Regions from separate parts of the Lentzea chajnantorensis genome, predicted to be linked through region 2. Evidence: riboswitches for the same ligand, from Rfam matches in the RefSeq annotation. Region 2 holds a riboswitch; each other region holds the start of a gene.
The links. Region 2 has a riboswitch for glycine ahead of gcvT (glycine cleavage system aminomethyltransferase GcvT). Riboswitches for the same ligand answer to the same signal wherever they lie in the genome.

Region 1 (7,729 bases), 320 kb from region 2:
CGCCCGTCGCGGCGACCCCCGGCTGGTCGGTCAAGACGTGGTGGCGCACCTGGCCGGCGGTCTGCGCGACTTCGCGGACCGCCGGTTCGACGGTGTCGAGTCCGGCGAGTGGGGTGAACGGCAGGTGCGCGACCGCCGCGGCAACTCGCTCGACGACGCCTTCGCCGAGTGGGACGCGAACCGGGAGCTGGCCGCTCCGCTCTTCGACACGCCCATGGGCTCGGTGCTGATCGCCGAGGTCGTGGCGCACGAACACGACCTGCGCGCCGCGCTGGGCGTGCCCGGCGACCGGGACCCGCAGGTGGTGCGTGCGGCGTTGACCCGGCCGTTGCAGCAGCTCGACCAGCGGATGCGGGAGAACGACGTGCCCGCGCTGCGGGTGGTGCTGGAGCACGGCGACCGCGTGCTCGGGCACGGCGAGCCGGAGGGGACGCTGCGCACGACGTCGTTCGAGCTGATGCGGGCCATCGGCGGGCGGCGGTCGGTGGACCAGATCAGGGCGATGGACTGGGACGGTGACCCGGACACGTGGATCTCGTCGCTGGCGTTGTCCGGAAGGCACCGCGCGGAGCCGTTCGAGGAGTAGGTTCCCGGCGTGACCGACTGGCTGGCAGACACCCGCGAGTCCTACGACACGGTCGCCGCCAGTTACGCCGACTACACGCGCGGCCTGCTGGACGGGATGCCGCACCTGCGGGCGGCGTTGCGGCTGTTCGCCGAGGAGGTGGACGGTCCCGTCGCCGACGTCGGCTGCGGCCCCGGCGACGTCACGGCGCTGCTGCACGGGCTCGGCGCGGACGCGTTCGGGATCGACCTCTCCCCCGCCATGGTCGCGCTCGCCCGGCGGAACCACCCCGGGCTGCGGTTCGAGGTCGGGTCGATGACCGACCCGCTCGGCGACCGGGTCGGCGGGGTGCTGGCCTGGTGGTCGCTGATCCACGTGCCGGACGAGCTGGTCCCGGTCGTGCTCGGGCACTTCCGGGACGCGCTGCGGCCGGGCGGGCTGCTGCAGCTGGGTTTCCACGTCGGCGACCGCACGAACTTGAAGACGCGGGGTTACGGCGGGCACCCGATGCGCGTGCACGTCCACCTGCGCCGGCCGGAGCGGGTGGCGGCGTGGCTGCGCGACGCCGGGTTCGCGGTCGAGGCGCAGTGGCTGCTCGGCGAGGACGGCGCGGTGCTGTTCGCCCGGCGCGGGTGAGACCATTCCACCGTGGCAGAGGAACAGACGTGCCAGCGGTGCGGTGAGGCCGTGGAGCTGGCCCCGGAGGACTTCGAGCTGTTCGAGCGGATGCACCCGGACTGCTTCCACTTCGCGTTCGAGCACGACCTCACCAGGCCGGGCATCACCGAGCAGGAGAACTGCGGCGACGAGACCTGTCCGGTCGGAGCGTGAGAGGAGGGGCGCACCCCTGGGTGCGCCCCTCCTCCGCGGTGTGGATCAGCTGCTGTAGGCCTCGAGGGGCGGGCAGGAGCAGACCAGGTTGCGGTCACCCTTCGCGCCGTCGATGCGGCGGACCGGCGGCCAGATCTTCGGAGCACCGGTACCGGCCGGGTACACGGCCTCCTCGCGGGTGTACGGGTGGTCCCACTCGCCGACGGTCACGCAGGCCGCGGTGTGCGGTGCGTTGCGCAGCGGGTTGTCCTCGACGGGCCACTCGCCGGCGCCGACGCGGTCGATCTCGCGCTTGATGGCGATCATGGCGTCGATGAACCGGTCGATCTCGGCCAGGTCCTCGGACTCGGTGGGCTCGACCATCAGGGTGCCGGCGACCGGGAACGACATGGTCGGGGCGTGCAGGCCGTAGTCGGCCAGGCGCTTCGCCACGTCGTCGACCGTCACGCCGGTGGCCTTGGTGATCGGGCGCAGGTCGAGGATGCACTCGTGGGCCACGAAGCCGCCCTCGCCGGTGTAGAGGACCGGGTAGTGCTCGTCCAGGCGGCGCGCCACGTAGTTCGCCGCGGCCACGGCGGTCAGGGTCGCGCGGCGCAGGCCGTCGCCGCCCATCATGCGCACGTACGCCCACGAGATCGGCAGGATCGACGCGGAACCCCACGGGGCCGCGGAGATCGGGCCCACGCCCGTCTCGGGGCCCGCGGTGGGCTGCAGCGGGTGGTTCGGCAGGAACGGGGCGAGGTGGGACTTCACGCCGATCGGGCCGACGCCGGGGCCGCCGCCGCCGTGCGGGATGCAGAACGTCTTGTGCAGGTTCAGGTGCGAGACGTCCGAGCCGAACTTGCCGTAGCGGGCCAGGCCGATCAGCGCGTTGAGGTTCGCGCCGTCGACGTACACCTGGCCGCCCGCGTCGTGGACCAGGCCGCAGACCTCGCGGACGGTGTCCTCGTACACGCCGTGGGTCGACGGGTAGGTGATCATGATCGCGGCCAGGTCGTCGGCGTGCTCGGCGACCGTGGTGCGCAGGTGGCCCATGTCGATGTTGCCCTTGTCGTCGCACTTCACGACGACGACGCGCATGCCGGCCATGACGGCGGACGCGGCGTTCGTGCCGTGCGCGGACGACGGGATCAGGCAGACGTCACGGGCGGAGTTGCCGTTGGCGCGGTGGTAGGCGCGGATCGCCAGCAGGCCGGCGAACTCGCCCTGCGAGCCGGCGTTCGGCTGCAGCGACACGGCGTCGTAGCCGGTGACCTCGGCCAGCCACGCCTCCAGGTCCGACACGATCGTCAGCAGGCCCTTCGCGTCCTCGACCGGCGCGAACGGGTGCAGCGTCGAGAACTCGGGCCAGGTGATGGACTCCATCTCCGCGGTCGCGTTCAGCTTCATCGTGCAGGAGCCGAGCGGGATCATGCTGCGGTCCAGCGCGACGTCCTTGTCGGACAGTGCGCGCAGGTAGCGCAGCAGCGCGGTCTCGGAGCGGTGCGCGTGGAACACCGGGTGGGTCAGGTAGTCCGAGGTGCGGCGCAGGTCCGACGGGATGCCGTCGGCGGTGTCGGTGTCGATCGCGTCCACATCGGACCCGGTCACGCCGAACGCCTCCCACACGGCGACGACGTGCGCGCGCGTGGTCTTCTCGTCGCAAGCGATTGCCACGACGTCGGCGTCCACGAGGCGCAGGTTGATGCCGAGCTCGCGGGCCTTGGCGACTACCTCGGCGGCACGGCCCTCGACGCGCACCTGCACGGTGTCGAAGAACTCGCCGTGCACGACGTCGAGACCGGCCTCGCACAGGCCCGTCGCGAGGACGGTGGCCAGGCGGTGCACGCGGGTCGCGATGGCGCGCAGGCCCTCGGGGCCGTGGTAGACCGCGTACATCGACGCGATCACGGCGAGCAGCACCTGCGCGGTGCAGATGTTCGAGGTCGCCTTCTCACGGCGGATGTGCTGCTCGCGGGTCTGCAGCGCCAGGCGGTAGGCCAGCGAGCCGTCAGCGTCGACGGAGACGCCGACGAGGCGGCCGGGCAGCTGGCGCTCCAGGCCGGAGCGGACGGCCATGTAGCCGGCGTGCGGGCCGCCGAAGCCGATCGGCACGCCGAAGCGCTGGGTGGTGCCGACGACGACGTCCGCGCCGATCTCACCGGGCGGGCGCAGCAGCGTCAGCGCCAGCAGGTCGGCGACGACGACGGCCTGCGCGCCGGCGGCGTGGATCTCCTCCACCAGCGCGGCCTGGTCGCGGACCACACCGGACGCACCGGGGTAGGACAGCAGCACGCCGAAGAAGTCACCGCCCAGGCCCAGGCCCTCGATGCCCTGCGACAGGTCGGCGACGACGACCTCGATGCCCAGCGGCTCGGCGCGGGTCTCGATCACGGCCAGCGTCTGCGGCAGCGTGTCGGCGTCCACGACGAACTTGTTCGACTTCGCCCTGCCCGCGCGGCGCACCAGGGTCATGGCCTCGGCGGCGGCGGTCGACTCGTCCAGCATGGACGCGTTGGCCATCGGCAGGCCGGTCAGGTCGCCGACCATCGTCTGGAAGTTCAGCAGCGCCTCCAGGCGGCCCTGCGAGATCTCCGGCTGGTACGGCGTGTACGCGGTGTACCAGGCGGGCGACTCCAGGACGTTGCGCAGGATCACGCCCGGCGTCACGGTGTCGTAGTAGCCCAGGCCGATCATCTGGGTCATCGGCCGGTTCTGGGAGGCGAGCGCGCGCAGCTCGGCCAGCGCCTCGGTCTCCGTGGCGGGCGCCGGCAGGTCCAGCACCAGGTCGCGCTCGTGGATGGACGAGGGCACCGCGTGCTGCGCCAGCTCCTCCAGCGATCCGACACCGATCACGTCGAGGATGCGGGCGAGCTCGGCGGGGCGCGGGCCGACGTGCCGGTCCGCGAACGGGGTGCCGTGCTCGAGAGCGGCGAGCGGAATGCGGTCCTGCGTCATCTAACGCCTCCGGGGGGCTGCGGGCACACGTGTCCTGGTGCCCTCCCCGCTCTGTCCGTACCCGGCATCGGGCGCCTGAGAGGTTCACCCGCCACGAGAGCGGGCTTTCACCGTCGGCGGGATCTCGAGAGATCCGCTTTCCAGAGGCGTCTCGCTCACGCGGTCCTGGGTGCCTGAGAGGTTCCCGGGGAGGAACTTGCTCCTTCGGCGCCGGGTGCAGCACCCGGTCTCTCCCGCCTGAGTTCAGCGACTACCCGTGAAGAGTACCCGCAGGCAGGCCCGCCAGTCCCCACCGACGCGACCTACGTCTCAGCGACGGGACCGGCTGAGCCGGCGACAGCGGGTCAGCCGGTGGCGCGCTCCCGGCGGCGGCGGGTCAGCTCGTCCTCGGTCATCGGCGCGATCTCCACGCCGTCCGCACGTTCGGCCGGGAACTCGTGGATGGTCCCGCTGATCTCCCGCATCGCACCGCTCACCGCGATGCCGAACACGCCCTGCCCGCCCTGGAGCAGGTCGACGACCTCCTCGGGGGAGGTGCACTCGTAGACGGTCGTGCCGTCGGAGAAGAGCGTGATCCGCGCCAGGTCCTGCACGCCGCGGCGGCGCAGGTGGTCGACGGCGACCCTGATGTTCTGCAGCGAGACCCCGGTGTCCAGCAGCCGCTTCACGACCTTCAGGACGAGGATGTCCTTGAAGGAGTAGAGCCGCTGGCTGCCGGAGCCGTGCGCCATCCGCACCGTCGGCGCGACCAGGCCGGTCCTGGCCCAGTAGTCGAGCTGCCGGTAGGTGATCCCGGCGATCTGGCACGCCGCGGGTCCCCGGTAGCCGACGAGTTCGTCCGGCAGCGAGGAGTCCGGGAACAGCTCACCCTGCTGCCCGGATTCGGCCCGCAAGGGCGCTTCCTCGACCACGCCTGCCTCCCCTCGCCAACGGCCACGAAAGTCGGGGCCGTCAAGCCGCCTGGTCCACTCGCGCAGACCGGCGACGTCCACTCGAGTTCGACGGTAAGACCGCTCCGAGGGCAGGTCAACGCGACGCGCGGGGAGTGTTGGCCCCCAACCTGAGGCGGGGGTCCGCACCGTCACCCGAACTAGGACGTTCAGGTGACGTTTAGTGATTGTTTAGCGGCCATGATGTGCGGAAAGTAGTCCGATCGAGGGACACCCCACCGATCGGCGCCGGGTCCGAACAAGACGGTCAGCGACAGTCGGGGGAACTCAGGTGTCGGCGCCCCGGAAGTCCTCGGGAGACACGGAGTCGAGGAACTCGCGGAACTTCTCGACCTCGTCCTCCTGCTCGTCCGGGATGATCAGACCGGCCTCCGCCAGCACGGACTCCTCCGCGTGGATCGGCACGCCGACGCGCAGTGCGAGGGCCACCGAGTCGGACGGGCGGGCGGACACGCGCACGTCGCCGTCGAACACGAGCTCGGCGAAGAACGTGCCCTCCTGCAGGTCGGTGATCCGCACCTGTTCGAGGTTGCGGCCCAGCGCCCCGATGACGTCCTTGAGCAGGTCGTGGGTGAGCGGGCGGGCCGGTCGCACGCCCTGCTGCTCCAGCGCGATCGCGGTGGCCTCGACCGAGCCGATCCAGATCGGCAGGTACCGCTCACCCTCGGTTTCGCGCAGCAGGAGGATCGGCTGGTTCTGGGGCAGCTCCACCCGGACGCCCACGACACGCATCTCGCTCATCGGGTCTCGCCTCCCTCTGACTCGTTGGGGAGTACCCGGAACGTCTCCGAGCATCCCCCGGCACACGCGTTCGACGCTACCCGCCAAGCGGGCCGTGTGCTCAATCGTTGCGGGCAGAACGTGATCAAGACGATGGCCGCTCGAACCCGCTCTTCCCCGCACCGGGTACAACGAGCGGAAGAGGCCGGCCGATTCCCGGAAAGCACGGCGAACCGGCAGGAGTTCCGCGCAAAGGCGGTCAGCGCACGAGTGCGTTCGGGCTCGACGCAGGAAAACTCCCGCGGAGCGCGGCGAACTGCTCAATGACGCAAAACAGTGGAGAAGACGGCAACAGCACTGCACGGTGGAACTCGGGGCGGAGCTGCGTGAGCACCGCCCCGACGCTCGTCATCCCGCAGACCCGGGACCGGCCGGTCCCAGGCCGTCAGGCTCCCGCGGAGCCGGGACCGGTCAGGAAGACCAGGCGGAACTTGCCGATCTGGACCTCGTCGCCGTTCGCGAGGACGGCCTGGTCGACCGGCTCGCGGTTGACGTAGGTGCCGTTGAGGCTGCCCACGTCGATCACGACGAACTCGCCGCCCTCCCGGCGGAACTCGGCGTGGCGGCGCGAGACCGTCACGTCGTCGAGGAAGATGTCGCTGTCGGGGTGGCGCCCCGCGCTCGTCGTGTCGCGGTCCAGCAGGAACCGCGAACCGGCGTTCGGGCCGCGCTTCACCACGAGCAGCGCGGAACCGGCGGGAAGGGCGTCGACACCGGCAACGGCCGGCTCCTGTGCGGGCGCCTCGGCGCCGCCTTCCATCTCCTGGAGGAAGTCCGCCCGGAAGACGGAGGTCCGCTCCGGGGACTGCTCCGGCGGAACGCCTGGGCCGTCGTTCGTGCTCACCTCAGCTCTCCTCCTGCTGCTGGGTCCGTCGTTTCCGGTAAAACCTATCGCGTTCGAGTCGCCCCCCGAGGAGCGGCTCCCCTTCCGGCCGAAGATCCGGCGAAAGATCGACGTCACTCCTTCTCCACCAACGCCTTGTACCCGTCGGCGTCCAAGAGCCCCTCGACCGCCTCGGGGTCGTTCAGGCGGAGCTCGACCATCCAGCCCTCGCCGTACGGGTCGGAGTTGATGGACTCCGGCGACTGCACCAGGGCGTCGTTGATCGCGACGACCTCACCGTCGAGCGGCGAGTAGAGGTCCGACACGCTCTTGGTGGACTCGACCTCGCCGAACGTGTCGCCGGCCGAGACGGTGTGGCCGACCTCGGGCAGCTGGACGAAGACCACGTCACCGAGTTGTTCCTGGGCGTAGTCGGTGATGCCGACGCGCACGGTGTTCTCACCTGTTGTGGCGACCCACTCGTGTTCCTCGGTGTAACGAAGCTCCTCGGGAATCAACTGACTGCGCTCCTCGTGCTGAACCTGTATGGGGTGATCTTTTCACGCGGCCTTTCCGGGAGTGACCCGCAGGGCCGAGAAGAACTGGTAGACGTACAAAAGCGCCGACCACAGGTACAGCGCTGCACCCCACGCGGTGAACGCGTAGGCGAACGGGAGTGCGAGCTGCGCCCACGCCGAGTCGCCCTGCGCGAGCAGCAGCAGGGGGAACGCGTACAGCAGGTTGAAGGTCGCGGCCTTGCCCAGGTAGGTGACCTCGAACGGGCCCCAGCCGCGCTGCCGCAGGACCAGCAGGCAGATGCCGACGACGACCTCGCGCCCGACC
Region 2 (7,729 bases):
CCGGCGCAGCGCGTCGCGGGAGCGGAGCACGAGCACGGTCCCGTCCTGTGGGCCGGCCACGCTCCCGTCCCACGCCCGAATCCCGATCGGAAGCGGCGCACCCAGCACCCGTTCCGCCACTCCTGCCAGCTGACCAGCGACGACCACCCTGCACCTCCTGCGAAACCGGCTCCGCCTGACGTTCGGGACGGCAAGAGGTTCGGTTCGTTTCTGAACCGAGACGCAACCACGCCCGTATGGCCCGGTAGAGCGAACGACGGACAAGGAGGACATGAGTGTGATCCGACGTAACCGCATTGCCATCGGGCTCGCCGCGGGACTGGCAGTTGTGCTGGGTCTTGGTGTCTGGAGCGCCACGGGAAGTGGCACGAACTCGAAGCCGGTGGCACAGACCGAAACCGACCTGGGCGTCCTCGGTGACTACGGCGACGTGGGTCAGCCCCCGGTACTCCAGGAACCCGCTCAGGCGCCCGAGACCCCGGTTCAGCAGCAGGCACCGGAGACCCCGGCCGCGCAGCAGCCCCCCGCAGCCGCACCGGTCAGCTCGCTGAAGCTGGTCGGCAAGCCGGTCGACAAGATGGGCCTGGTCGTCCAGGACGGCGACGGCCGCACGATGTACCGCTTCGACAAGGACACCCCGAAGCCGGAAGGCAAGTCGAACTGCAACGGCCAGTGCGCCATCACGTGGCCGCCGCTGCTGTCGGACACGATCCCGCAGGTCGAGGGCATCGACTCGAAGCTCGTCTCGCTGATCACCCGCGCTGACGGCAAGAAGCAGGTCGCGATCGACGGCTGGGCGCTCTACGCCTACTCGCAGGACCCGAAGCCGGGTGCCTGGAAAGGCCAGGGCGTCGGCAACACCTGGTTCGTGATCCAGCCCGACGGCAAGCGCAACGTCGAATGCCTTCCCCCCGGCGTGACGGTGCCCGCGGCCTAGTCCCCTTGCAACGACCATCCCGTTAGGACTGTCCACCTGACACCCACAACACCCTGACACGCGAAACCCCGGCCCCGGGGAAGGGGCCGGGGTTCCCGTCGTTCCGCTCTCACCCGATCGAGTGCTCTTTCACGTCACGCGGGGGCCCCGCGTTCCCCACAGGGAAACGCGGGGCCCCCGCGTGACGTTCGAACAGGCGGAGAAGGGGTGGCGCCGGAGGTCCGGTGCCGCCCCTTCGTTGCCACAGGGTTAGAGCGTGGAGTACAGCGGGTGCTTCGCGGCCAGCACCTCGACGCGGGCGCGCAGCTCGTCGATCGCGGCGCCCGGCTTGAGGGCCTCGGCGATCACGTCGGCGACCTCGGTGAAGTCCACCTCGCCGAAGCCGCGGGTGGCCAGTGCCGGGGTGCCGATGCGCAGACCCGAGGTGACCATCGGCGGGCGCGGGTCGTTGGGGACCGCGTTGCGGTTGACCGTGATGCCGATCCGGTGCAGCACGTCCTCGGCCTGCTTGCCGTCCAGCTCGGAGTTGACCAGGTCGACCAGGACCAGGTGCACGTCCGTGCCGCCGGTCAGCACCTTCACGCCGGCCTGCGCGACGTCGGGCTGCGAGAGGCGGTCGGCGAGGATGCGGGCGCCGTCGAGGGTGCGGCGCTGGCGGTCGGCGAACTCCTCCGACGCGGCGTGCTTGAACGCCACGGCCTTGGCGGCGATCACGTGCTCCAGCGGACCGCCCTGCTGGCCGGGGAACACCGCCGAGTTGATCTTCTTGGCGATGTCGGCGTCGTTCGACAGGATCACGCCGCCGCGCGGACCGCCGAGGGTCTTGTGCGTCGTCGTGGTCGTGACGTGGGCGTGCGGGACGGGCGAGGGGTGCAGGCCCGCGGCCACGAGGCCCGCGAAGTGCGCCATGTCGACCATCAGGTAGGCCTCGACCGAGTCCGCGATGCGGCGGAACTCGGCGAAGTCCAGCTGGCGCGGGTAGGCGGACCAGCCGGCGACGATCAGCTTCGGGCGGTGCTCGGTGGCGAGGCGCTCGACCTCGGCCATGTCGACGCGGCCGTCACCGTCGGAGACGTGGTACGGCACGACGTTGTAGAGCTTGCCGGAGAAGTTGATGCGCATGCCGTGGGTCAGGTGACCGCCGTGCGCGAGGTCCAGGCCGAGGATCGTGTCGCCGGGCTGCAGCAGCGCGAACATCGCGGCGGCGTTGGCCTGGGCGCCGGAGTGCGGCTGGACGTTGGCGAAACCGGCGCCGAAGAGCGACTTGATGCGCTCGATGGCGAGGCGCTCGACGACGTCGACGTGCTCGCAGCCACCGTAGTAGCGGCGGCCGGGGTAGCCCTCCGCGTACTTGTTGGTCAGCACCGAACCCTGGGCCTGCAGCACCGAGACCGGCGTGAAGTTCTCCGAGGCGATCATCTCGAGGGTGCCCTGCTGGCGCGCCAGCTCGGCCGCAACGGCCTGCGCGACCTCGGGGTCGTACTCCGCGAGGGAGGCGTTGAACTGGTCGGACATCTGGAGGATCTCCCTACTTGGCGCGCTTGTAGAACGGAAGTGCGACGACCTCGACCGGCTGCTTCTTGCCGCGGACGTCCACCAGCAGAGGGGTGCCGGGCGCGGAGCTCGCCCGGTTCACGTAGGCCATCGCCACCGAGTAGCCCAGGGTCGGCGACAGCGCGCCCGAGGTCACCTCGCCGACGACCTCGTCGCCGTTCAGCACGGCGTAACCGTGGCGGGGCGCGCGGCGCTCGGGGGTCTTCAGGCCGACCAGCACGGAGTCCACATCGGACTCGGACACCTCGGCCAGCGCCTCGCGGCCGACGAAGTCGCCCGGCTTGTCGAGCTTCACGACCCGGCCGAGACCCGCGTGGTACGGGGTGAGCGAGGTGGTCAGCTCGTTGCCGTACAACGGCATCCCGGCTTCCAGGCGCAACGTGTCACGGCAGCCGAGACCGCACGGCTTGAGCTCGTGCGGCTGCCCGGCCTCCAGCAGCGCCGTCCACACTGCGGCGGCGTCGTCGGGCGCGACGAACAGCTCGAAGCCCTCCTCGCCGGTGTAGCCGGTGCGCGCGAGCAGCGCGTCCACTCCGGCCACCTTCGAGGGGTAGGAGGCGTAGTACTTCACCGTCGACAGGTCGGTGTCGGTCAGTCCGGCGAGGACCTCCACCGACTTCGGACCCTGGATCGCGATCAACGCGTAGTCCGTGGACCTGTCCGTGACGGCGGTGTCGAAACCGGCGGCCCGCTCGACGAGCGCCTCGGCGACCACGGCGGCGTTCGAGGCGTTGGCGACGACCATGAACTCCTCGTCGCCCAGCCGGTAGACGATCAGGTCGTCGACCACGCCGCCGTCGGCCTGGGTGATCATCGTGTAGCGGGCCTTGCCGACCGCGAGCGCGGAGATGTGGCCGACCAGCGCGTAGTCGAGTGCGGCACCGGCCTGCGGCCCGGTCAGCACGATCTCACCCATGTGCGTGAGGTCGAACAGGCCGGCGGTGGTGCGCACGGCGTGGTGCTCGGCCAGCTCGCTGGAGTAGCGCAGCGGCATCTTCCAGCCCGCGAAGTCGGTGAACATCGCGCCGAGCGACTCGTGCTCAGCGTTCAGTGGCGTGAGGCGGGACATCAGAACGCTCCTCCAGGGTGCGCCGAAGAGCCGGGCCAGGCCGGCTGAGGCAACAGAAGAATGACACGGTCCACCGGAGACTCCTCACCAGAGCGAGCCTCCCCCTCTGTCATGAGCCTGAGAGCTTCGTCGCCGGAGCGACTTGCACCGTGGGCGAGGCTCCTGATGAGCCTGCTTTCCAGAGTTGCCTTCGTCGTGCGGTATCTGTGCCTGAGAGATTCCGGGGAGGAGTTGCTCCTTCGGCGCTCCCGCTGAAGGGAGCTTCTCCCGCGCGACATCGACGGCCGTGTTCAGTTGGTTGCCCCAGACGCTAGCAGGCCGAACGTCACAGCGGCACGCCCTGAGCAGTCTTCTCCACCACCTTGCGCTCCGCCCAGAACGACAGGAACGGGATCGTCCCCGCGACCAGCACGAGCGCGGTGCCCTTGATGGACCAGCGCAGCTTCAGCGCCAGGTCGACCGAAAGCACCAGGTAGATGGCGTAGAGGAACCCGTGGATCGGGCCGACGACCTTCATCGCCTGGTCCATGCCGGCGGCGTACTTCAGCACCATCGCCACGACCAGCAGCAGCAGGAAGACACCGACCACGTAAGCCATGACCCGGAACCGGGTCAACGCACCCTTCATCTGCCCGCCTTCGCTCAACGACCGTCCCGCGCGTTGAGGTCCGCGAGCATGCGGTTGTAGGCCGCGAGCTCCGCGTCTTCTTCGTCGTCGAAGTGCTCGACAGGCGCGGGTTTGACGGCGTCAACGGTAGTCACCGGTGCGACGGGGGGTGCAACCGGCTCCGGTGCGGAGAGAGCCTCGTCACGGCGCTGGCGCGCGAGACGGCGGAACCGCCACACCATGAAGAGGGGGAAGAGGCCGAAGAGCGGCCACTGGAGCACGTACCCGAGGTTCTGGAACGTGCCGCTCGCGGACTCGAAGCGCTGCCACTGCCACCACGCGAGCCCGCAGCAGAGGACCAGCGCCGCCAGACAGGCGAGCGCGATCAGCACACGCTGGGGAGTAAGGAGGCCGCGCACGACCTCCACACTACTGGGGTGAGGCCTCCTGTCAGGAGGCCACCCGTGAGGGGTAGCGCGCCACGGGAGCGCGCGTGCCCGTTTGCGAGTGAACTTCGGGGCTGCCGATGCCTCGACAGCCCGCTTCTCCTACGCCACGCCGTCCCGGCGCTGCCTCTGCAGACGAGCAACGCACCAGGCCGCGGCCGAACCGCGGCGGAGGTGCTGGAGAACCGTCATCGGTCCCAGGCGCCTTCCGAGGTCGGCAGGCGTGAGGCCGGCGGCGCGGTAGTCGAGCGCGCGCTGGTCCAGCGGGCTGATGCCCGCGTCCCACCACTGCTCGGCCTCGGCGACGTCGCCCACCAGCTGCCAGTAGCTCGCCGCGGCGGCGAGCAGTGCCTCGGGTGCCTCCGGCGCCCGCTTGCGCATCGCGGCCACGTAGGCCGGATCCGCCGAGTCGACCTTGACCAAGCCACGCGGCCCACTCCTGCCTCCCCGCTGCACGGGGATGCCGGGCGCCGAGGGGGGAGCCTCCGCGAGCCACGCGTTCTTGATCCGGTTCACCTCCTGCATCTCTGCGTCGTCAGACCGTTCAGCCGCCCACTGCTGCAACAGCTCGTGGACCCCGGAGTCCTCGACCATCCATGCCTCCTCGTCGGTCGGGGATCGGCCATTGCAGCGGAAGGTATTCGGTAGGTCTGACAATCGCCAGACCCTGAATCGCCAGAACACCCGTTACCAGTGCGTGATTGGCCTCATTCCACCCGTCCGGCTCAACGCGGAGGGCCGAGGATCACCGAGGGTCACTAGGCGACGGGGGTGGCCGTCCCGAAGAGGCTCCTGACGAAGGTGATGATCGACTCCGCACCCTCGCGCAGCCAGCCGAGGGCCGTCTGGACCCCCGACGCGGACTCTTCCGGCTGGGTGATCAGGAGGAACAGCACCAGCGCGACGCCCGCCAGCACCAGCACCTTCTTGAGGTTCACAGGTCCCTCTCCGTCCATGTCGCTCACAGGTGGGGCGGCGAACCGCCCGTGTCACCCGACATGCTCCCTCATTCACCCGTGCGATGAACAACCACCACGCCAGGCAGGGCGGCGGATCCACCGCCACCGCACGTCTGCACCGGGCCTGTTGTCACCCGAATGGCGGCTAAAGCCGCCGGTTTCCAGCGCCGATGTCCTGGGCACGAGGTGAGCGCGAGGACCCTCGAATCCCACAGCTTGGACAAGACACAGGTGCACCGGCCTCACCCGGATGCCGAATGCCCGGCATCACGCTCCGTCACGGCGTGGTGTCGTCATTAATGCGCCTCCGACCGTTCACGCAATTGCTCCAGCCCGCCGCAGTTCCGCAATTCGGTCTTCCGCCACACCCATGTTCGCGAGCACTTCCGCGGTGTTCGCCCCGACCGGCACCGGAGGGGTCGGAACCGCCGCCGGGGTCCGGTCGAACCGGGGCGCCGGCGCCGGGTGCCGCACACCGGCGACGTCCACGAAGGTGGCGCGCTCCGCGGTGAACGGGTGCTCCGCCGCCTCGGCCGGGGTCAGCACCGGCGCCAGGCAGGCGTCCGTGTCCCGCGCGAGGTCGGCCCACTCGTCCCTGGTGCGGGTCCTGACCGCCGCCGCGATGTGTTCGCGCAGCTCAGGCCACCGGGCCGGGTCGTTGCGCGACGGTGCGTCCGCCAGCCCCAGCACGCGCACCAGGTCGGCGTAGAACTTCTCCTCCAGCGCGCCGATGGCCACGTACCTGCCGTCCGCGGCCTCGTAGACGTCGTAGAACGGCACCCCGCCGTCGAGCATGTTCTCGCCGCGGCCACCGGACCACATGCCCGCGTTGCGCATGCCGTGCAGGAACGTGGTGAGCAGCGCGGCACCGTCGACCATGGCCGCGTCCACGACCTGGCCGCGCCCGGACCGCTCCCTCTCGTACAGCGCGGCGAGCACGCCGAGGGCCAGCAGCAGCCCTCCCCCGCCGAAGTCACCCAGGAGGTTGATGGGGAACGACGGTGGCCCGCCGGCCCGGCCGAGCGGTTCCAGCGCGCCCGCGACGGCGATGTAGTTGATGTCGTGCCCGGCCCGGTCGGCCAGCGGCCCGTCCTGGCCCCACCCGGTCATGCGCCCGTAGATGAGGCGCGGGTTGCGGGCCAGGCACTGCGCGGGCCCGATGCCGAGCCGTTCGGTGACGCCCGGCCGGAAGCCCTCGACCAGCACGTCCGAGCGTTCGACCAGGGTCAGCACCAGCTCGGCGCCCTCGGGCGTGCGGGTGTCGACCGCGATCGAGCGCCGGTTGCGGCCGAGGAAGTCACCGGGGACCGCCGGGTGGGCGCCCGGTTTGTGCACCTGGACCACGTCCGCGCCGAGGTCGGCGAGCACCATGCAGCCGAACGGCGCGGGCGCGAGGCCCGCGAGCTCGACGACCTTCAGCCCCGCGAGCGGCCCGCTCACAGCGACCTCGCGATGATTTCCTTCATGATCTCGTTCGTGCCGCCGTAGATCCGCTGCACGCGGGCGTCGGTCCAGGCGCGGGAGATCGGGTACTCGTTCATGTAGCCGTAGCCGCCGAAGAGCTGCAGGCACTCGTCGACGACGCGGCTCAGCCGGTCGCTCGCCCAGTACTTCGCCATAGCGGCGGTCGGCACGTCGAGCTCGCCCTTGAGGTGCTTCTCGACGCACTCGTCGATGAACGCCCTGGTCACGGCCGCCTCGGTGGCGCACTCGGCGAGCTTGAAGCGGGTGTTCTGGAACTTGATCAGCTCCTTGCCGAACGCCGTGCGCTCCTTCACGTACTTCAGCGTCACGTCGACGGCGGCCTCGATGCCCGCGATCGAGGCGACGCCGATGATGAGGCGTTCCTGCGGCAGCTGCTGCATGAGCTGGACGAAGCCCATGCCCTCCTGGCCGCCCAGCAGGTTCTCCGCGGGCACCCGGACGTCGTCGAAGAACAGCTCGGCGGTGTCCTGGCCCTTCATGCCGACCTTGTCGAGCACGCGGCCGCGCCGGATGTCGTGCTCGACCACGAGCAGCGAGATGCCCTGCGCGCCCTGACCGGGGTCGGTCTTCGCGACGACGACCACGAGGTCGGCGTGCACGCCGTTGGTGATGAAGGTCTTGGAGCCGTTGATGACGTACTCGTCGCCGTCGCGGATCGCCTTCGTGCGGATG
Region 3 (7,729 bases), 770 kb from region 2:
CGCTGGGGCTGGTCGCGATGGCCGTGTTCGCGTGGTGGGAGCGGCGCACCACCGACCCGATGCTCGACCTCGGGTTCTTCGCCGACCGCCGGTTCACCGGTGCCGTGGCGTCGGGCGTGCTGGCGGCGTTCGGCATGGCCGGCTCGCTCTTCCTGCTGACGCAACACCTCCAGGGCGTGCTCGGCTACAGCCCGCTGGAGGCAGGTCTGCGCGTCGCGCCGATGGCGATCGCGTTGCTCGTCACCAGCAACACCCTCGGTCAGCTCGTGCTGAAACTGGGTGCAGCCAAGGCGATGCTGCTCGGCATGACGGTCGTCGCGGGCGGCGTGGTGCTGCTCTCGATCGGCACCACCTACCCGCCGACGCTGGCCGGGCTGGTGCTGATCGGCGTCGGTGTCGGTGTGGCCCAACCGGTTGCCGTCAACGCGCTGATGGGCGCGATCCCGCCGGAACGCGCCGGCATCGCCTCCGGCCTGTCGTCCACGCTGACCGAGCTGGGCTCGTCGTTCGGCATCGCGATCCTCGGCGCGCTGCTGTCCGCGCGGTTCGTCGCCGCGCTGCCCGACGGCGTGCCGGGACGGTCGCTGTCGGAGGCGCTGCACAGCGGCGCGGACCTGACCGTGGTGCGCGAGGCGTTCTCGTCGGGCATGAGCGTCAGCCTGGTGGCCGGCGCCGTGTCCGTGTTCCTGGGAGGTGTTGTGGCGAGCGTGCTGCTGCGGCGTGCCTAGTATCGAGCCGTGGACAGCGTGTGGTTCGGCAAACCCAGGCCGGCGAGCGGCCAGCACCTCGGCCTGAGCCGGGAGGCCATCGTCCGCAAGGCGATGGAGGTGCTGGACGAGCACGGCCTGGCGAAGCTGTCCATGCGCAAGCTCGCCGCCGAGCTGGGCGCGGCCCCGATGTCGCTGTACTGGCACGTGCCCACCAAGGACGCGCTCATCGAGCTGTGCCTCGACGAGATCTACGGCGAGTTCCCGCGCCCGGCTCCCGGCGCCGCGTGGGAACCCGCGCTGCGCGAGATGATGCACGCGTTCCGCCGTCTTGCGCTCGCACACCCGTGGTGGGTGCGCGGCATCGGCGAGTTCACCACCATCGGTCCCAACGCCGTCGCCATGGCCGACGCGATGCTCGAACCCATGCGGGCGGCCGGCCTGACGATGGTCCAGGCGTCGCAGGCGATGTCGGCGGTGTCGAGCTTCGTCGTCGGGTACACGACGGCGGAGGCGAACTTCCGCAGCCGCGGCGGCCACGACGAACCGCCACCGGACCTCGGCCGGATCGCGGACCTGTACCGGGAGAAGCACCCCCGCTACGTCGAGATGCTGGACCAGCAGGAGCTGTGGTCGCTGGAGGGGCAGTTCGAGTTCGGGCTGGACTGCGTGATCGACGGGGTCAAGGCGCGGGTGGCCGCGCTGCGGTGACCGCGAGGAGGCGCGCCCGTGAAAGGCGAAACCCCCGCAGCGTGCTCCGCGTGCGGGGGCTCCTCCATCCGACTGGCTCTCAGACCACGGACTCCAGCGGCGTGTGCACCAGGCCGGTCGCCTCGGCCACCGGGCCGTTGGTCAGCTGACCGGCGTGCGCGTTGAGGCCCAGGGCGAGCGAACGGTCGTCCTTCAGCGCCTTCTCCCAGCCCTTGCCGGCCAGCGCGACCGCGTAGGGCAGCGTCACGTTGGTGAGCGCGTAGGTGGAGGTGCGGGGGACGGCGCCGGGCATGTTGGCGACGCAGTAGAACACCGAGTTGTGGACCTCGTAGGTCGGCTCGGCGTGCGTGGTGGCGCGCGAGTCCTCGAAGCAGCCGCCCTGGTCGATGGCGATGTCGACGAGCACCGAACCCGGCTTCATCTCCGCGACCAGCGCGTTCGAGACGAGCTTCGGGGCCGCGGCACCCGGCACCAGGACGGCGCCGATGACCAGGTCGGCCTCGCGGACGGCCTGCTCGATCGCGAACGAGTTGGACGCGAGCGTGCGCAGGCGGCCCTGGAACTGGGCGTCGACCTGGCGCAGGCGGTCGACGTTGGTGTCGAGGATCTGCACGTCGGCGCCCATGCCGACGGCGATGGTGGCGGCGTTGACACCGGCCACACCGCCGCCGATCACGACAACGCGGGCCGGGGCGACACCGGGGACGCCGCCGGGCAGCACGCCGCGGCCACCGGAGGGCTTCATCAGGCTGAACGCGCCCACCTGCGGGGCGAGGCGGCCCGCGACCTCGGACATCGGGGCGAGCAGCGGCAGCGAGCGGTTCGGCAGCTGCACCGTCTCGTAGGCGATGGCCGTGGTGCCGGAGGCCAGCAGGGCCTCGGTCAGCGGCTTGTCGGCGGCGAGGTGCAGGTAGGTGAAGAGGGTCTGGCCGGAGCGCAGGCGGGGGTACTCCTCCGCGATCGGCTCCTTGACCTTGAGGACCAGGTCGCCCTCGGCCCAGACGTCGTCGGCGGTCGGGAGGACCTTCGCACCCGCGGCGAGGTACTCCTCGTCGGTGATCGCGGAGCCCAGACCGGCGCCCTGCTCGACGTACACGTCGTGGCCCCGGCTGGTCAGCTCGTGGGCCCCGGCCGGCGTGAGGGCGACGCGGTACTCGTGGTTCTTGATCTCGCGAGGAACGGCGATCCGCACGATGACTCCTCCGTTTCGGCTGGCTGCTATCTCACAATGTGGGGCAGCCGGGAGGTCATGTCACTGTGCGGGTCGCACTGTTCGGGACCAGGCCGGTTGTGCTGCTGGGACAAAGCGACCTGCGCCACGCCTGTACCGGTCCCGCGTTGACACCCGGTGGCGGGCCCACATAGCGTTCCCACCGGAACTGAATAACGGCCGCGGTGCCCCTGATGGGCACCAGAACCCGGGTGGGAGAGACCTCGACGAGCTGGTCGGGGCGCCGAAGGGGCAAGCTCCCGCACACTCTCAGGCAGCAAGACCACTCGGGGTAGGCAACTCTGCACGGCGGAGGGGCGCACGTTTCCTGCCCGTCATCTGCCAGAGGAGTCGCCGTGGAGTTCCCCGAGAACCTGCTCTACACCGCCGAACACGAGTGGGTCGACTGGACGCCGGGCACCCAGGACCCGTTGACCTGCGGGATCACCGAGTACGCCGCGGACGCGCTGGGTGACATCGTCTTCGTCCAGCTCCCCGAGGTCGGGGCCGAGGTCGTCTCCAACCAGGTCTGCGGTGAGCTGGAGTCCACCAAGTCCGTCAGCGACCTGTTCTCCCCGGTCACCGGCGAGGTCCTCGAGGTCAACACCGCCGTCGTCGACGACCCGGCGATCATCAACACCGACCCGTACGGCGCCGGCTGGCTGTTCAAGGTGCGCGTGGACTCCGCGGAGGACCTGCTCACCGCGGCCAAGTACGCCGAGCTCACCTCGGACTGACCCGCTCGCACCCACCACGAAGGACTGATCAGTGGCGATCAGCGTTTTCGACCTGTTCTCCGTCGGCATCGGGCCGTCCAGCTCGCACACCGTCGGCCCGATGCGCGCCGCCGCCATGTTCGTCGAGAAGCTCGGCGCCCGCGCGTCCGAAGTGGACCGCGTGCACGTCGAGCTGTTCGGCTCGCTCGGCGCCACCGGGCACGGCCACGGCAGCCCCAAGGCCGTGTTCCTCGGCCTGGAGGGCAACCTCCCGGAGGAGGTGGACCCCGCGGCCGCCGCCCACCGCGTCGAGAAGATCGTCGCGAGTGGACGGCTGCGGCTCGGCGGCACGCACGAGATCGGCTTCGCGCACGACCGCGACCTCGTCATGCACCGCCGCAAGTCGCTCCCGTTGCACCCCAACGGCATGAGCTTCGAGGCGTTCCGCGGTGACGAGCCGGTCGAGCACGCCGTCTACTACTCGATCGGCGGCGGCTTCGTCGTCGACGAGAACGCGTCCGGCAGCGACCGCATCAAACCCGACTCGACCCCGCTGCCGCACCCGTTCCTGACCGGCGACGAGCTGCTCGCGCGCTGCCGAGAGACCGGCCTGTCGATCAGCGAGATCATGATGGCCAACGAGCTGTCGTGGCGCTCGGAGGAGGAGGTGCGGGCCGGGCTCCTGCACATCTGGCACGTGATGCAGGAGTGCGTCGAACGCGGCTGCACCGAGCAGGGCATCCTGCCCGGCGGTCTCAAGGTCCGCCGCCGCGCCGCCGAGATGCGCAAACGGCTGGAGGGCGAGCACTTCGTCACCGACCCGCTGCGCGTCATGGACTGGGTCACGCTCTTCGCGCTGGCCGTCAACGAGGAGAACGCGGCCGGCGGCCGGGTCGTCACCGCACCGACGAACGGCGCGGCCGGCATCGTGCCCGCGGTCCTGCACTACTACACCAGGTTCGTGCCCGGTGCGAACGACGACGGCGTGGTGAGGTTCCTGCTCACCGCAGGCGCCATCGGCGTGCTGTTCAAGGAGAACGCCTCGATCTCCGGCGCCGAGGTCGGCTGCCAGGGCGAGGTCGGCTCCGCGTGCTCGATGGCCGCCGGTGGTCTCGCCGAGGTCCTCGGCGGCACCCCGGAGCAGGTCGAGAACGCCGCCGAGATCGCCATGGAGCACAACCTCGGCCTCACGTGCGACCCGATCGGCGGCCTGGTGCAGATCCCGTGCATCGAACGCAACGCCGTCGCGTCCGTCAAGGCGATCACCGCGGTGCGCATGGCGTTGCGCGGCGACGGCTCGCACTTCGTGTCGCTGGACAAGGTCATCAAGACCATGCGGGACACCGGCAAGGACATGTCGGTGAAGTACAAGGAGACGGCGCGCGGCGGTCTCGCCGTCAACGTCATCGAGTGCTGAGGCCGGTCAGGGCCTGGCGTCGTACCGGCGCTGGGCCTCGATCACGTCCGGCATCCGCGACTCCAGCAGCACGATCAACGCCATCAGCTTCTCCGCCGTCTCGCGCCCGAGCGGCGTGAGGCTGTAGTCGACCCGCGGCGGGTTCGTCGGCTGCGCGTCGCGGTGCACGAGCCCGTCGCGCTCCAGCGCGTGCAACGTCTGGGACAGCATCTTCTCGCTGACGCCGTCGACCCGGCGGCGCAGCTCGTTGAACCGCAGCGACCCGTCGACCAGCGCGCTCAGCGTCAGGCTGCCCCACCGGCCGGTGACGTGCTCCAGCGTGGGACGTGACGGGCACGCCTTCGCGAACACGGTGAACTCCATGTCCGCGAGGGTACCCCATTGCACTTACGAAAAGTTAGTGCTCGCTCGGACGGCAGGCCCGCACACAGCGCGTGTGCGGGCCTGCCGGCTCAGAACGGCCAGTCGGCGTCGCGCCCCGCCTCGATCAGCGGAACCGCGCGGAACGTCGCGTCCGTCAGGCCACCGAACTCGTGCCGGTTCCCCGTGCCCGACGCGAACGCCCCCTGCCGGTACCCGCCCAGGTTGAACCCGTAGACCGGCACGTGCCGCGGCACGACGTCGTCGACCCCGGCACCGCCCGGCCCGGCGACCGTCTGCATGTCCGAGATGATGAACACCCGGTCGTGCCCTCGGTACGAGCTCTTCAGCGCACCGATGACGTCGGTGCCGTGCCCCACCTCACCGACCCTGCCCAGGAACCGGTCGACCTCGCTGATGACCGACGCCCCTCGCCGCAGCTCGTGGCGGAACACGCCGGTCGCGAACCCGTGGACGTCGACCTGCTCGCCCTTGGCCCCGAGCGCCACGCCGAACACGGCCGCGGCCTTGGCCGGCGTGACCTTCGAACGCGCCGAGTAGCCCGTGCAGGTCATCGACCCCGAGGTGTCGATCAGCACGAGCGACCGGCCCGGCAGCGCCGGCAGGTTGCCCAGCGACGCCTGCAGCGCCCGGTCGAGCGCGTGGCCCCAGCGCAGGCTCGGCGCGCCGCCTCGTACGCCGAGAGGAAGCGGAACGGGAACTGCCGCGACCGCGCCACCTGGCCGGGGTCGGCCAGCCGGGCCGCGACCTGCGCCGCGACCTCGTCCGACACGCCCGCCTCGTCAAAATTCCTGAGGTTGCGGATCGCGGCCATGAAACCCATCGACGGTGCCAGTGCCTCCCACACCCGCGCCGTCATCGGACCCTGCAACCACCCGGCCACCGACTCCCACGTCATCCCGGCCCGCCGCAGCACGTCCGCCGCGTCCGGTCGCCCGAACAACGCCCGGCGCTGCTCGACCGGCCACGCCATCAGCTCCCGCCGTGCCGCGACGGTCCGCAGCGACTCGGGAACGGTGACGTCCGGGTCGCGGCGGCGGTCGAGCACGTACTGGAACAGGTCCCCCTGCCAGGCCGCGCTCGGCGACGGGTGCACGAGGTTCAGCACGTCGGCCACGCGGAAACCGCGCGCCTCGCTGTCCCACTTGAGCACCGACCGCTCGTCGTAGAGCCGCCGCACCACGTCCGCGATGCCGCGCTTGACGGGCTTCGGCACGGCCCGGCCGTGGACCGCGGTCCAGTAGGCCAGCAGCTCGCCCGGCTCGTCCGCGCGCTGCAGCACCGACGCCACGACCGCGCGGTTCGTCACGCCCGCGTCGGCACCGGCCTCGAGCCGCGCCTTCACGAACTCGGCGGCGCCGACCAGTGCCGCGGTCCGCATGTTCGCCTCGCCGCGCAGCCACGCCAGCATCCGCGCCGTCCACTCGGGATCCTGCAACGCCGCCGTGCGCACCAACTGCGCGTAGCGCTCGTCGCGGGTGCCGCCGCTCTCGTAGAACGTCTGCTCGCCGCCCATGTTCGACACGGCCAGCAGGAACAGCTCGCCCAGAGCGGTGCGCTCGTAGCCGGCGCCGCCCTCGTGGGTGCGGCCGGACCGCTTCGACCCGATGGGGCTCTTCCCGAACGGACGCGCCTTCAGGACGTTGAACTTCGACATGGCTCTTCCCCCTCGGGAGGCGAGACGGGGGAGCGCACAGCGGACAGGAATCCGGCTGACGGGATTCGAACCCGCGACCGCCCCATTTGCGGTGAAAGGTTTCGCACCGGGTGCACGTACAGACAACCACGCCACGCCACCGAATTGTTCTCAGGAACTCGGTGGCGTGGCAGAAGGGTGGCCCGAGGTCAAGGCGCAGAAGGTGACTGCCCACCGGGGTGGGCGAAGAGCCGGACTGGCCGGCCTTCAGGAGTCGAACCTGAGATACCGAAGTAACCCTCTGCTGCGCACCGGGCCTGACTACAGGAAACCACACCGCGCAAGCGGTTTACGGTGTTTTCACGAAACGCCGCAGGAGGTAGAACAACCCGGCGGTGGCCAGGAAACCGAATGCGCTGATCATGACGATCTGCTCGACGGTGTCCGCCCGTGACCCGGCGAAGACGTAGGCCGCGCAGATCGGGACGGTTCCCAGCAGGGTGGACGTCATGAAGGTCCCGAACGACACCCGCGACACCCCGGCCGACACGGACACCGTCTCCGCCATCATCGGGATTCCGCGTGCGACCCCGAAGAACCAGGGCCCGAACTGCCGTCCCCACCGCCGCATCTCCCGCAGCTCCTCGATGGTCACGACGCGCCGCACCAGCCACGGGCGTGCGAAGCGGCCCAGTGCGTAGCCCGCCGCGGAGGAGCCCAGGGAGCCCACGACCGCGAGCACCAGGCCGAACGGCAGGCCCAACGCGGTTCCGGCGAGGACGATGAGCGGAGTGGACGGCACGGGCAGGAGGACGTCGACGACGAGCAGGGCGAAGATCACGGCCGCGGCCCACACGGGGTCGATGCCGCGCACCCAGGTGACGACCCCCTCGAAGTCGATCAGGTTCAGCGCCTCGAACACGATCCAGCTCAGCAGCACGAAGCCGAGCA

Region 1: another riboswitch for glycine. It lies ahead of gcvP (aminomethyl-transferring glycine dehydrogenase); the one in region 2 lies ahead of gcvT (glycine cleavage system aminomethyltransferase GcvT).
Region 3: another riboswitch for glycine. It lies ahead of gcvH (glycine cleavage system protein GcvH); the one in region 2 lies ahead of gcvT (glycine cleavage system aminomethyltransferase GcvT).

Annotation. Positions count from the first base shown of each region.
Region 1 is NZ_JBSDZT010000002.1:3,213,545-3,221,273, reverse strand. Features, by position in the region: gene ACVDFE_RS16585 (maleylpyruvate isomerase family mycothiol-dependent enzyme) at 38-586, shown strand; gene ACVDFE_RS16580 (class I SAM-dependent methyltransferase) at 596-1,201, shown strand; gene ACVDFE_RS16575 (hypothetical protein) at 1,214-1,396, shown strand; gene gcvP (aminomethyl-transferring glycine dehydrogenase) at 1,442-4,333, opposite strand; glycine riboswitch at 4,484-4,579, opposite strand; gene ACVDFE_RS16565 (MerR family transcriptional regulator) at 4,678-5,244, opposite strand; gene ACVDFE_RS16560 (bifunctional nuclease family protein) at 5,551-6,024, opposite strand; gene garA (glycogen accumulation regulator GarA) at 6,449-6,907, opposite strand; gene gcvH (glycine cleavage system protein GcvH) at 7,021-7,404, opposite strand; gene ACVDFE_RS16545 (CDP-alcohol phosphatidyltransferase family protein) at 7,447-7,729, opposite strand, start outside.
Region 2 is NZ_JBSDZT010000002.1:2,889,058-2,896,786, reverse strand. Features, by position in the region: gene ACVDFE_RS14995 (class I SAM-dependent methyltransferase) at 1-87, opposite strand, end outside; gene ACVDFE_RS14990 (COG4315 family predicted lipoprotein) at 383-937, shown strand; gene glyA (serine hydroxymethyltransferase) at 1,187-2,452, opposite strand; gene gcvT (glycine cleavage system aminomethyltransferase GcvT) at 2,466-3,560, opposite strand; glycine riboswitch at 3,660-3,747, opposite strand; glycine riboswitch at 3,749-3,840, opposite strand; gene ACVDFE_RS14975 (DUF3817 domain-containing protein) at 3,886-4,188, opposite strand; gene ACVDFE_RS14970 (hypothetical protein) at 4,203-4,586, opposite strand; gene ACVDFE_RS14965 (helix-turn-helix transcriptional regulator) at 4,716-5,207, opposite strand; gene ACVDFE_RS14960 (hypothetical protein) at 5,372-5,551, opposite strand; gene ACVDFE_RS14955 (CaiB/BaiF CoA transferase family protein) at 5,888-7,012, opposite strand; gene ACVDFE_RS14950 (acyl-CoA dehydrogenase family protein) at 7,009-7,729, opposite strand, start outside.
Region 3 is NZ_JBSDZT010000002.1:2,115,041-2,122,769, forward strand. Features, by position in the region: gene ACVDFE_RS11290 (MFS transporter) at 1-728, shown strand, start outside; gene ACVDFE_RS11295 (TetR/AcrR family transcriptional regulator C-terminal domain-containing protein) at 738-1,418, shown strand; gene ald (alanine dehydrogenase) at 1,498-2,610, opposite strand; glycine riboswitch at 2,832-2,924, shown strand; gene gcvH (glycine cleavage system protein GcvH) at 2,985-3,365, shown strand; gene ACVDFE_RS11310 (L-serine ammonia-lyase) at 3,397-4,761, shown strand; gene ACVDFE_RS11315 (winged helix-turn-helix transcriptional regulator) at 4,768-5,124, opposite strand; gene ACVDFE_RS11320 (hypothetical protein) at 5,214-5,696, opposite strand; gene ACVDFE_RS11325 (TROVE domain-containing protein) at 5,714-6,799, opposite strand; gene ACVDFE_RS11330 (TVP38/TMEM64 family protein) at 7,128-7,729, opposite strand, start outside.